2 regions of the Kocuria sp. LHG3120 genome follow, and region 2 is predicted to be linked to the other one. Evidence: predicted binding sites of a transcription regulator. Region 2 holds the regulator's gene; the other holds the start of a gene.
What was found. The regulator HspR, encoded in region 2, represses chaperone genes until heat shock. The targets are predictions, from matches to a motif close to AAGTTGAGTCNNNNNGACTCAACTT.

Region 1: the regulator HspR is predicted to act here: its motif matches at 4,935-4,959, upstream of ACP7CD_RS13005 (Hsp20/alpha crystallin family protein).

Annotation. Positions count from the first base shown of each region.
Region 1 is NZ_JAFCWG010000006.1:125,419-131,648, reverse strand. It holds gene ACP7CD_RS13025 (beta-phosphoglucomutase family hydrolase) at 1-2,512, shown strand, start outside; gene ACP7CD_RS13020 (gamma carbonic anhydrase family protein) at 2,548-3,084, shown strand; gene ACP7CD_RS13015 (TetR/AcrR family transcriptional regulator) at 3,103-3,675, opposite strand; gene ACP7CD_RS13010 (Gfo/Idh/MocA family protein) at 3,769-4,863, shown strand; gene ACP7CD_RS13005 (Hsp20/alpha crystallin family protein) at 4,993-5,505, shown strand; gene ACP7CD_RS13000 (NADP-dependent isocitrate dehydrogenase) at 5,717-6,230, shown strand, end outside.
Region 2 is NZ_JAFCWG010000003.1:42,473-48,702, reverse strand. It holds gene dnaK (molecular chaperone DnaK) at 1-520, shown strand, start outside; gene ACP7CD_RS07140 (nucleotide exchange factor GrpE) at 517-1,179, shown strand; gene ACP7CD_RS07135 (DnaJ C-terminal domain-containing protein) at 1,344-2,369, shown strand; gene ACP7CD_RS07130 (heat shock protein transcriptional repressor HspR) at 2,371-2,811, shown strand; gene ACP7CD_RS07125 (GNAT family N-acetyltransferase) at 2,838-3,365, opposite strand; gene trmB (tRNA (guanosine(46)-N7)-methyltransferase TrmB) at 3,362-4,153, opposite strand; gene ACP7CD_RS07115 (TIGR00730 family Rossman fold protein) at 4,158-4,772, opposite strand; gene ACP7CD_RS07110 (multidrug effflux MFS transporter) at 4,912-6,177, shown strand.

The DNA of each region.
Region 1 (6,230 bases), on a different contig from region 2:
CGACCTCGGCGCCCGCCGCGACGACCCCTGGAAGCTGGTCTTCGAGGGCTTCGACCCGGCCACCGAGGCCCGGCGGGAGACCCTGCTGACGCTGGCGAACGGCTACATGGGCGTGCGCGGGTCGGCCTGCGAGTTCCCCGACAACGGGGTGCACTACCCCGGCAACTACCTGGCCGGCATCTTCAACCGGGTGGTGAGCCACCTGAGCGGCCGCGACGTCGAGCACGAGTCCATGGTCAACGCCCCCAACTGGACCCACCTGGACCTGCGGGTCTCCGGCGGCGACTGGTGGTCGGAGGGCGGGCTGCGCCCGTCCGAGGAGCGGATCGAGCTCGACCTGCGCCGCGGGCTGCTCATCCGGTCCCTGATCCTCACCGACCTCAACGGCGACCGGGGCGAGGACGGGGCCCACGCCCGGCTGGAGATCGTCCAGCGCCGCATCGTGTCGCTGCGCTTCCGCCACCTGGGGGCGCAGGAGACCACGGTGACCGCCCGGGGGTTCTCGGGGCGGCTGCACCTGCGCACGGGCATCGACCCCAGCGTGCGCAACAACGGGGTCGCGGAGTACCAGGACCTCAACGACCACCACCTGGTGGACCTCGAGTCGACCTCGCTGCCCGACGACCACGAGACCCTGCTCTCGCACGTGCGCACCACCCAGTCCAAGATCGAGATCACCACGGCCCAGCGCACCACCATCGAGGGCGGCCAGAACGTCCGGGAGCGCCGCGAGATCCGGCCCGGCGGCACCGAGTTCCGCCGCCACCAGGTCAACATCGCCGACGGCCGCCCGGTGATCATCGACTCGACCACGGCCGTGGTCACGAGCCGCGACGCCGCGATCGGCTCGCCCCGCGAGGGCGCCCTCGCGGAGCTCGACCGCAACCCCAGCGGCGTCCGGGGCCTGCTGCCCTCGCACGAGATCGAGTGGTCCCTGCTGTGGGACCGCTTCGACGTGGACGTGTGCCCGGACCCGGAGGAGCGCACCGGGGAGCTGGCCATCACCCAGCTGGCGCTGCGGGTGCACCTGTTCCACGTGGCCCAGACGCTGGCGCCGCACATGTCCCTGCGCGACGCCGGGGTCCCGGCCCGCGGCCTGCACGGCGAGGGCTACCGGGGGCACATCTTCTGGGACGAGCTCTACATCCTCCCGGTCGTCAACCTGCACCAGCCGCAGGTGACGCGCGCCCTGCTCTCCTACCGGTGGCGCCGGCTGCCCATGGCCAAGCACCGGGCCACCGAGTTCGGGCTCGAGGGCGCGGCGTTCCCGTGGCAGTCCGGCTCCGACGGCCGGGAGGAGACCCCGCCGGAGCTGTTCAACCACCACTCCAACCGGTGGCTGCCGGACAACTCGTGGCGGCAGTTCCACGTGGGCCTCGCGATCGCCTACAACGCCTGGATCTACTACGAGACCACCGGTGACCTCGACTGGCTGGCGGGGCAGGGCTCGGAGCTGATCATCGGGATCACCCGGCTGTTCGCGTCCCTCACCGACTACGACCCCGCGGACGGCCGCTACCACATCGCCGGCGTCATGGGCCCGGACGAGTACCACGACGGCCCGCGCGGCCAGCACGGCGGCGGGCTGAAGGACAACGCCTACACGAACGTGCTGGCGGCCTGGCTGTTCCGGCACAGCGCGCACATCTTCCACGACATGGTGGAGCACCAGCGCGAGGAGCTCTCCGCCCGCTTCGACCTCTCGGCCGAGGAGGTCGGGACCTGGCAGCGGATGGCCGAGCGGATGTTCGTGCCGTTCAACACGGACGGCACCATCAGCCAGTTCCACGGCTACGACGACCTCGACGAGCTGGACTGGGAGTACTACCGGGCCAAGTACCGCAACATCGGCCGCCTCGACCTCCTGCTGGAGAACGAGGGCGACATGACCAACAACTACAAGCTGGCCAAGCAGGCCGACACGATCATGCTGGTCTACCTCTTCGGCCCCGACGGCCTGGTCGAGGAGCTCGGCCGGATGGGCTACGAGGTGGACCACGCCGCCATCGAGCGCACCGTCGACTTCTACATCGCGCGGTCCTCGCACGGCTCCTCCCTGTCCCGGGTGGTCAACGCCTCGGTGCTCGCCTGGCTGAACCCGGACCGTTCGTGGTCCGCGTTCCAGGACTCCCTCCTGGTGGACCTCGACGACACCCAGGGCGGGACCACGGGCGAGGGCATCCACCTGGGCGCCATGGCCGGCTCCGTCGACGTCGTGACCCGCGCCTACGCGGGGCTGCGCGTGCGCGGCGGCTGGCTCGAGTTCGACCCGGCCCTGCCGAGCCAGCTGGACACCGTCTCGTTCACGGTGCTGTACCGCGGCCAGGTGATCCGGGTCTGCATCGACCACCACGTCCTGGAGCTCGAGGGGGCCTCCCGGCGCGCGGACGACGTCACGATCCACGTGCACGGCGCGGAGTACGTGCTCAAGGGCGGCCAGAAGATCCGCGTGGCCATCCAGCACGGGCACCAGCGCGCCCCGCGGCCGGCCGTCACGCGGCAGGGCGTCTGAGCCGCGGGCGGCGGGCCCGCCGCTAGGCTGGGCCCATGGCACACTCCACGACGCCCGGCACGGTCCTCCCGCACGGGGGGCACGAGCCCCGGATCGACTCCTCCGCCTTCGTGGCCCCGACCGCCACGGTCGTGGGCGACGCCGAGCTGGGACCGGAGTCCGGGGTCTTCTACGGCGCCGTGGTGCGCGGCGACCGCTCCCCCGTCCGGCTGGGCGCGCGGTCCAACCTGCAGGACAACGTGGTGGTCCACTCCGACCCCGGCCACCCCTGCACGATCGGCGCGGACGTGAGCGTCGGCCACGGCGCCGTGGTGCACGGGTGCACCGTGGAGGACGAGGTCCTGATCGGGATGAACGCGACCGTCCTCAACGGCGCCGTGATCGGCACGGGTTCGCTGGTGGCCGCGGGCGCCGTCGTCCTCGAGGGCACCGTGGTGCCGCCCCGGTCCCTCGTGGCGGGGGTGCCGGGCAGGGTCCGGCGCGAGCTCACGGACGAGGAGCAGGAGAAGGTCCGCGCCAACGCGCGCACCTACGTCCGGCTCTCCGCCGAGCACCGCCGGCTCACCGCCTGAGCCGGGCCCGGCGGCCCGTCACTGCGCCGCGAGGGTGCGCGCGTAGTCCAGGTACGCGCCGTGGTCGAAGCCGGGCAGCAGGCAGGACTGCACCACCCAGCCCTGCAGCACCGAGAGGATGGCCTGGGCGAACATGCCGGCCCACTCGCGGGCCGCGTCGTCGTCGAGGCCCAGCTCTTCGACCGCCCACCGTCCGTAGCGCTCCTCCACCCGGTCCCGCACGCGCCCCAGGTGCTCCCCGGCCAGCGCGGCCAGACCGGGGTCGCTCACCGCCCCGCCCCACGTGATGAGCAGCAGGCGGGTGGTGGCGGGATCCGCGGCCAGCCGCTCCAGCAGTCCCACGACCCACGCCGCGGGGTCGGGGCCGGGCTCGTCCTCCGCGGCCGCGAGGACCCGGTCCAGGGCCGCGCGGGCGGCCGCGGCCACGAGCTCCTGCTTGCTCGGGAAGTGGTTGTAGAGCGCCCCCGCGGACAGCCCCGTGGCGGCGATGATGCGGTGCATCGACGCCCCCTCGTAGCCGTGCTCGAGGAAGCACTCACTGGCGGCGGCCACGATCTCGCGGCGGCGCTCGTCCTTGTACTGCTGGCTCACCCGGGGCACGCCCTCAGCCTACGCCACGAACGGACGTTCGATCGGAGCCGGCGGGCGGGACCCCGGCGGCGGGCGGCGTGGCAGAATGCGCCCATGCCTGCCCAGACCCTCAGCCCGTTCGTCGACGCCTCCCTCGACGCCGCCCACCTGGACGACCCCGGCACCGCGACCGGCCGCACGCTCGGATGGGGCGTGGTCAGCACCGCCGACATCGCGGAGAAGGTGGTCCCGGACATCGCGGCGCTGCCCGACGCCCGGCTCGTGGCCGTGAGCTCGCGGGACCAGGACCGCGCCGAGGACTTCGCCCGCCGGCACGGGGTGGAGCGGGCCTACGGCGGCACCGCCACGAGCACGGGACTGGACCGACTCGCGGCCGACCCGGACGTGGAGATCGTCTACGTGGCCACCCCGCACGGCTACCACCACCGGGACGTCTCGGCGCTGCTGCGGGCCGGCAAGCACGTGGTGTGCGAGAAGGCCCTCGCCATGACCGCGGCGGAGGTCCGCGACCTGTTCCACCTGGCCCGCGAGCACGGCGTCTTCCTCATGGAAGCCGTCTGGACCCGCATGACCCCCGGCTTCCGCACCGCGATGCGCTGGGTCCGGGAGGGCCGGCTCGGCCGGGTCCGCTCGGTCGAGGGGTCCATCGGCACGCACCGGGCCCTGGACCCGGCCCACCGCCTGTTCCGCCGGGCCGACGGCGGCGGGGTGCTGCTGGACATGATGGTCTACCCCCTGACGTGGACCTCGGCGGTCCTGGGGGCCCCGGAGCGCTGGAGCGCCCGCGCGGAGCTCGGCGCCACGGACGTGGACCTGGACACCGCCCTGACCCTGGACTTCGGGCACGGCCGGGCGCACGTGAGCGGCACCCTGTCCGCCACGGTCCCCCACCAGGTGACGATCAGCGGCACGGACGGCTGGCTGCGGGTGGACGGACGGATCAACTGCCCGACCACCCTGGTGCTGCAGACCGCCGAGGGCGCCCGCACGGGCGCCGCCCCCGTCGTGGAGCGCGTGGACGTGGCGGGCGCCGGATACGTGTTCGAGATGCGCGAGGCCACCCGCTGCGTGCAGCAGGGCCTGCTCGAGTCCCCCGTGATGCCGTGGGCCGACTCCCTCGAGCTCGTGGAGCTCTTCGACCGGGTGCGGGCGCAGATCGGCGTGCGGTATCCCCACGACGCCCGCTGAGGGCGGTTCGCCCTGGGCGATGGGGGCCGGGACCCGTTGAAGACCGCGGGGAGCGGGATTATCATGGTCCACAGTTGAGTTGATCGGACTCAACAAAATGTCGAAGACATTGCTCATATGGTTGAGGAGATGATTGACGTGGCCACGATGTTCACCCCGTTCAACGATTTCGACCGGCTCGCCGCCTCGCTGTTCGCCCGGCAGGGCCTGCGCGAGATGCCCATGGACCTGTACCGGGACGGCGACCAGTACATCCTCCGGGCGGACCTGCCCGGCATCGACCCGGAGAGCGTCGACGTCGACGTCGACGGCCAGCTGCTGACGATCCGCGCGGAGCGGGAGCTGCCCGAGGTGCAGGACGTCCAGTGGATCACCCGGGAGCGGCAGAGCTCCTCGTTCGTCCGCCAGCTCAACCTGGGCCAGGGCATCGACATCCAGAACATCGCGGCGAACTACGACAACGGCGTGCTCACGGTCACGATCCCCGTCTCGGCGCAGGCCAAGCCGCGCAAGATCCAGGTGGTCTCCGGCCAGGGCGAGCAGCAGGCCCTGGGCGAGGGCCGGGACGAGTCCGGCGACCGCGTGATCGGCGAGGGCGAGCTCGTCAACGGCGCCGGGTCCACCCAGTCCACGGAGGGCTGAGCCCGGCCCCCGGCACCGGCACGCCCCCCGGGCGGGGCCCCACGGCCACGGGCCCGTTCCCCGCGGGGAACGGGCCCGCCGCCGTGCCCGGGCCGCCCGCGGCCTCCGGCCGGACGGCGGGCCCGGCCAGCGGGCGGGGCGCCGCCTCGGGTATCTTGGCACCAGGAAGCACCACCACCGATCCGACGACATCCTGGGAGACAGCCCGCACATGGCCAAGATCATCTACACCCGCACCGACGAGGCGCCCCTGCTCGCCACCTACTCCTTCAAGCCGATCATCGAGGCCTACGCCTCGACCGCCGGCGTCGAGGTGGAGACCCGCGACATCTCCCTGGCCGGGCGCATCATCGCCGCGTTCGGCGACCGCCTCCCCGAGGAGCAGCGGGTGGACGACGCCCTCGCCGAGCTGGGCGAGCTGGCCAAGAAGCCCGAGGCCAACATCATCAAGCTGCCCAACATCTCCGCCTCCGTCCCGCAGCTGAAGGCCGCGGTCAAGGAGCTGCAGGAGCAGGGCGTCGCCCTCCCCGACTACCCGGACGAGCCCCGCACCGAGGAGGAGAAGGAGACCCGGGCCCGCTACGACAAGATCAAGGGCTCCGCCGTCAACCCGGTGCTGCGCGAGGGCAACTCGGACCGCCGCGCCCCCGCCTCGGTCAAGAACTACGTCCGCAAGAACCCGCACCGCATGGGCGAGTGGACGGCGGAGTCGAGGACGAACGTCG
Region 2 (6,230 bases):
GCCGCAGATCGAGGTCACCTTCGACATCGACGCCAACGGCATCGTGCACGTCTCCGCGAAGGACAAGGGCACCGGCACCGAGCAGTCGATGACCATCACGGGCGGGTCCTCCCTCTCCAAGGAGGACATCGACCGGATGGTCAAGGACGCCGAGGCCAACGCCGAGGCGGACCGGGTGCGCCGCGAGGCGGCCGACCTGCGCAACAACGCGGAGCAGCAGGCGTACTCCGTCGACAAGCTCCTGAAGGACAACGACGAGAAGCTGCCCGCGGACGTCAAGTCCGAGGTGCAGGCGGACGTCGACGCCCTGAAGAAGGCGCTCGAGGGCGAGGACGAGGACGCCGTGAAGTCGGCCTACGACAAGCTGCAGCAGTCCCAGACCAAGCTCGGCGAGGCCCTCTACGCGCAGTCGCAGACCGAGGGCGCCGAGGGCGCCCCGGGTGCGGGCGCCACCGGTGCCACCGGTGACGAGGACATCGTCGACGCCGAGGTCGTCGACGACGAGGACGAGAAGAAGTGAGCATGCCCGACCCCACGCCAGGACCCGACGAGAACGCGGACGACCACGGCGCCGGGAGCGTTCCCGGCGACCACGCCGCGCACCCCGGCGAGCAGTCCGCGCAGGACTCCGGCGCCGGCCCCCGCGAGGAGGCCGGGCCGGAGGGCCTGACGGTGGACGACATCCTCTCGACGCCACAGTCGACGGAGGCGGAGTCCGGGGACGCCGCACCGGCGCCGGCCGCCGCGGAGGACTCCCCGGCGGCGGCCCTCGCCGAGGAGCGGCTCGAGGAGCTGCGCCGGCTGCAGGCCGAGTTCGTGAACTTCAAGCACCGCACGGCGCGCGAGAAGGAGCAGCTGCGGACCTTCGTGACGGGCGACCTCCTGCAGACGCTGCTGCCGGTGTTCGACGACATCGACGCGGCCCGGCAGGCGGGCGACCTCACCGACGGCCCGTTCGCGGCGATCGCGAACAAGCTCGAGGAGACCCTCGTGCGGCACGGGCTGGTGCGCCTCGGGGAGGTCGGGGAGAAGTTCGACCCCAACGTCCACGAGGCGGTGCTGCAGCAGCCCACGAGCGAGGTCGAGCCGGACCAGGTCTCGATGGTGCTGCGCTCCGGCTTCCGGATCGGCGAGCGCGTGGTGCGGCCGGCCCAGGTCGCCGTCGCGGTCGCCGAGTGAGGCCGGACCCGGCCTGATCCCGGCGACGTCAGGGGAGGCCCGTCCCTCGGGCCTCCCCTGACCCGTCCACCCGTCCCCGGCGCCGCGGCGCCGGGGACGACCCCCGGACCACCACCGGGTCCTGCTCCGCAGGACCCCGACCGGCCCCACAGAAAGGAGGCGTCATGGCCAGCCAGGACTGGATCGACAAGGACTTCTACAGCATTCTCGGCGTCTCCAAGGACGCGTCCGCCGCCGACGTCAAGAAGGCCTACCGCAAGCTCGCCCGCCAGTACCACCCGGACCAGAACCCGGGGGACGCGGAGGCCGAGCAGCGGTTCAAGGACATCACCGAGGCGAACTCCGTGCTCTCCGACCCCGAGGAGCGCAAGCAGTACGACGCGATCCGCGCAATGGGCTCCGGGGCGCGCTTCACCGCCGGCGGCCCCGGCGGCGCCGGGGGCTCGGCCAACTTCGAGGACCTCTTCGGCGACATCTTCGGCGGAGGCGGCGGAGGACGCCGCCGCCGCACGACCTACTCCACCGGCGGCGCGGGCGGCCCCGGCGGCCCGGGCGGGTTCGAGGACCTGTTCGCCCAGTTCGGCGGTCAGACCGGGTACGGGGCGCCGGGCGGCTACGGCGGCTACCAGGCCCCGCCGGCGCGCGGGGAGGACATCCGGACGGAGACGACCATCCCGTTCCGCTCCTCGGTGCACGGCACCACGGTCAAGCTGCGCCGGGGCAACGGCCAGGAGACCACGGTGCGGATCCCGCGCGGCGTGCGCGACGGGCAGAAGCTCAAGCTCGCCGGCAAGGGCCACTCGGGTGCAGGCGGCGCCGGCGACCTCTACGTCACCGTCCACGTGACCCCGCACCCCTTCTTCCGGCGCGTCGAGGGCACGGACGACGTCGAGGTCACCGTGCCGATCACGTTCCCCGAGGCGGCCCTGGGCGCCACCATCGAGGTGCCCGTGCTGGACGGCGGCACCGTGCGCGTGAAGGTCCCGGCGGGCACATCCTCGGGCCGGCGCTTCCGCGTCAAGGGGCGCGGGTTCGGCACGGCCAAGGGCACGGGCAACCTGATCGTGACGGTCGAGGTGCACGTGCCGGCCGAGCTGGACGAGCAGGCGCAGGCCGCCGCCCGGGCGTTCGCCGAGGCGACCGCGGACGAGGACCCCCGGGCCCGCCTGGCCGAGAAGGCACGGGTGTGAGATGGCACTGGACGCCGACCAGCCGCTGTTCGTGATCTCCGTGGCCGCGGAGATCGCGGAGATGCACCCGCAGACGCTGCGCCAGTACGACCGGCTCGGCCTCGTCAGGCCGTCCCGGGCCCCCGGCCGCGCCCGCCGCTACTCGCAGCGCGACATCGAGAAGCTGCAGCAGATCCAGGTGCTGTCCCAGCAGGGCGTGTCCCTCGAGGGCATCCGGCGCATCCTCCAGCTGGAGAACCAGGTCGCGGCCCTGCGGTCGCGGGTGGCGGAGCTGTCCCGGGAGCTCGAGGACGCCCGGGACCGGGCCGAGGAGTCCTCGCGGATCTTCGCCGCCGGCGTCGGCGGGGACGTGGTGCGCATGGCCCGCGGCGCCCGCCCCCGGGCCCGCAAGATCTCGCAGGCCGTGGTGCTGTACCGGCCCCCGCGCCAGCAGGAGCGCTGAGCCGCACCGGCGCCCGGGCCGGGCGGTCAGCGCAGGTGCTTCTCGAAGCCCACGTCGTACACGCCGCCCGGATAGACCCGGGCGGTCCCGGGCAGCAGGACGTACCCGCTGCTGCGGTACAGGGCGGCCGCCTCCGGCTGGCGGCTGCCCGTGGTGAGGTGGATGCGCCGGTAGCCCGCCGCGGCGGCGAGCCGCTCGAGCTCGGCCAGGACCCGCCGCGAGATCCCCCGCCGGCGGTGCGCCGGGGCGGTCCACACCCGTTTGAGCTCCGCCGTGGCGTCGTCGTGCCGGCGGAACGCGCCGCCGCCCACCGTCGTGCCGCCCTCGAGGAGGAGCAGGAGCGCTCCGGCGGGAGCGGTGAAGTCGTCGACGGGGTGCTCGGCCATCTCCTCCGCCCCGATCTCGGGACCGTAGCGCTCCACGTACTCGTGGTGCAGGCCCTCGAGCAGCGGCTGCGTGCGGGGATCGCCCGGGGGCACGACGACGAAGCCGTCCCGCTCCGCGCCGGGCACTGCGGGCACGCCGTTGCGCTCCGCGCCGGGGACGGCGCTCACGCCGTCCGGCGGTAGACGAGGTCGCGGGGGACGCGGCCCGCCTCCTGCGCCTTGCGCTCGAAGCTCGTGAGGACCCGTCCCTCCCAACGCGGGGCCCATCCGGTGTCCGGGTGCTCGTCGTCGGCGAGCGGGCCCGGGTGGACGTTCTCGAACTGCGGGGACGCGTCGAGGACCTCGCGCATCACCAGGGCGTACTCCTGCCAGTCCGTGGCGAGCCGCCACAGCCCGCCCGGGACGAGCACCCGGGCGGCGAGCTCGGCGAACGCGGGGGAGACCAGGCGCCGCTTGTGGTGGCGGGTCTTGTGCCAGGGGTCCGGGAAGAACACCCACAGCTCGTCGACCGAGGCCGGGGCGAGCATGTGCTCCAGGACCTCGGGCGCGTTGGCCTGCGCCACGCGGACGTTGTCCACCCCGGCCTGGGCCGCCTTGAGCAGCAGATCCGCGATCCCGGGCTTGTACACCTCGACGGCGAGGTAGTTCCGCGCCGGGTCCTGGGCGGCGGCGTGCACGACCGCCTCGCCGAGCCCGGAGCCGACCTCCACGACCAGCGGCGCCTCGCGCCCGAAGGCCGCGGCCGCGTCGAACTCGTGGTCGGGGTGGACGGAGGTGTCCGTGCGCACGCGCGGGACGTCGAGCACCCGGGTGGGCGCCCAGTCGTCCCAGGCCTTCTGGCGGCGGGCGGTGAGGCGGTCGCCGCGGCGCACGAAGGAGTACGGCCGGCGGTGGAACGCCTCGGGGACGGGGCCCTGTGCGGGGCCCTCGGCGGGGGAAGGGGTGTGCTCGCTCATCGCCCTACATCCTAGGGGCTGGGCGGACGGCGGGCGCGTCGGCGCCGGGAACGGGCGGCTCGGACCAGCGCCGGCGGGGCGCCTCCCACGCCGCGAACCGGGCGAGCAGCTCGTCGGCGTCCTGGGCGACCACGGCTGCGTCCCGGTACTCGGGGCGCACGAGACCGGCCGCGGACATCGAGGCCACCGCGTCCAGCAGGGGCCTCCAGTAGCCGGCCACGTCCAGGAAACCGACCGGCTTGGCGTGCACCCCCACCTGCAGCCAGGTCCACGCCTCGAAGATCTCCTCGAGGGTGCCCAGGCCGCCCGGCAGGGCCACGAACCCGTCGGCGAGGGCGGCCATCTCCGCCTTGCGCTCGTGCATCGTCCGGACGATGCGCAGCTCGGTCAGCCCCGTGTGGGCCGTCTCGTCGTCGACGAGCGACTGCGGCATGACCCCGACCACCTCGCCCCCGGCGGCCAGGGCGGCGTCGGCGACGACGCCCATCAGCCCCACGTGGCCGCCGCCGTAGACGACGCCCACGCCGCGGCGGGCGAGGGTGGTGGCGAAGGCCCGGGCGGCCTCGGGGAACAGGGGGTCGGAGCCGAGGGATGCCCCGGTGTACACGGCGAGTCTCATGAGGACATTGTCGCTGTCGCAGTCGCAGTCCCTCGTCCTCGTCCCGCATGTCTCTCCCTCGTCCTTCGCCACGTCGCGGCGTCGATAGCATGAGGCGCGCCCCGCGCCCGCCCTGCCGACCCGTGCCGAAGGACCTCCCGTGAGCTCATCGCCGCCCGACGACCCCGTGCGCTCCCGCCTGCGCCTCTCCGGCGGCAAGGACCGGGTGGTGCTGGTGGCGGCGCTGGGGATCCTCAGCGCGGTGAGCCCGATGGCCACGGACATGTACCTGGCCTCGATGCCTGCCATGGCCGGGCACTTCGGGGCGTCGGCCTCCGCGGTGCAGCTGACGCTGACCACGTACATGGTCGGCATGGCCGTGGGGCAGTTCCTGCTCGGGCCCGTGTCCGACGTGCTGGGCCGGCACCGGCTCATGGTGGCCGGCAACGCGCTGTTCCTGCTCAGCTCCGTCGCCGTGGTCCTGGCCCCGACCATCGGGACGGTGCTGGTCCTGCGGGCGGTGCAGGGACTCGCCGGGGCGGCCGGCGTCGTGATCGCCCGCGCGGTGGTCTCGGACATCGCCTCCGGCCGCGGGGCCGCGAAGCTGTTCTCGGTCCTCGCGACCATCACCTCCCTCGCCCCGGTGGTGGCCCCGCTCCTGGGCGGGGTGATCGCCACGGTGGCCCCGTGGCAGACCGTGTTCTGGGTGCTCGCGGCGTTCGGGCTGCTGATGCTGGCGTGCTCCGTGCTCGTGGTCCCCGAGACCCTGCCCCCGCACCGGCGCCACCGCGGCGGGGTCGGCGCCGTCGTCACCGGGTCCTGGCGGGTGCTGCGCACCCCGTCCTTCATGGCCTACGCCCTCGCCTTCGGACTCGCGTTCGGCGCCCTGTTCTCCTACATCTCCGCCTCCTCCTTCGTGCTGCAGAACGTGCTCGGCTACTCGGCGCTCGGCTACTCCGTGGTGTTCGCCGTCAACGCGGGCGGCTCCATCCTGGGCGCGGTCGTCAACACCCGCCTCGTCGACCGGGTCGAGCCCGGCACGATCCTCCGCACCGCGATCGTGGTCATGGCCGCCGTCAACGTGGTGGGCCTGGGCCTGGTGCTGGCCGGGATCACCGGGTGGACCACCCTGGCGCACCTCTTCGTGAGCCAGACCTGCATCGGCTTCGTCATGGGCAATGCCGTGGCCCTCGCCCAGGGCCGGGTCCCGGGCCGGGCCGGGGCCGGGTCGGCGGTGCTCGGACTGGTCCAGTTCCTCCTGGGCGGGCTCGTGAGCCCGCTGACCGGCCTGGCCGGTCAGCACACCGCCGTCCCGATGGCCGTGTCCATGGCGGTGTGCTCGCTGCTCGCCGCGGGAGCCGTGCTGCTCGCGCGCCGCCTCTCGCGGCGGGCGCCGGAGGGCCCCGCCGCCCCGTCCGGCCCGTAACCGGGCGGAAACGGGCAGGAGCCACACTGTGGCCGATCCATCGGTCCCTGACC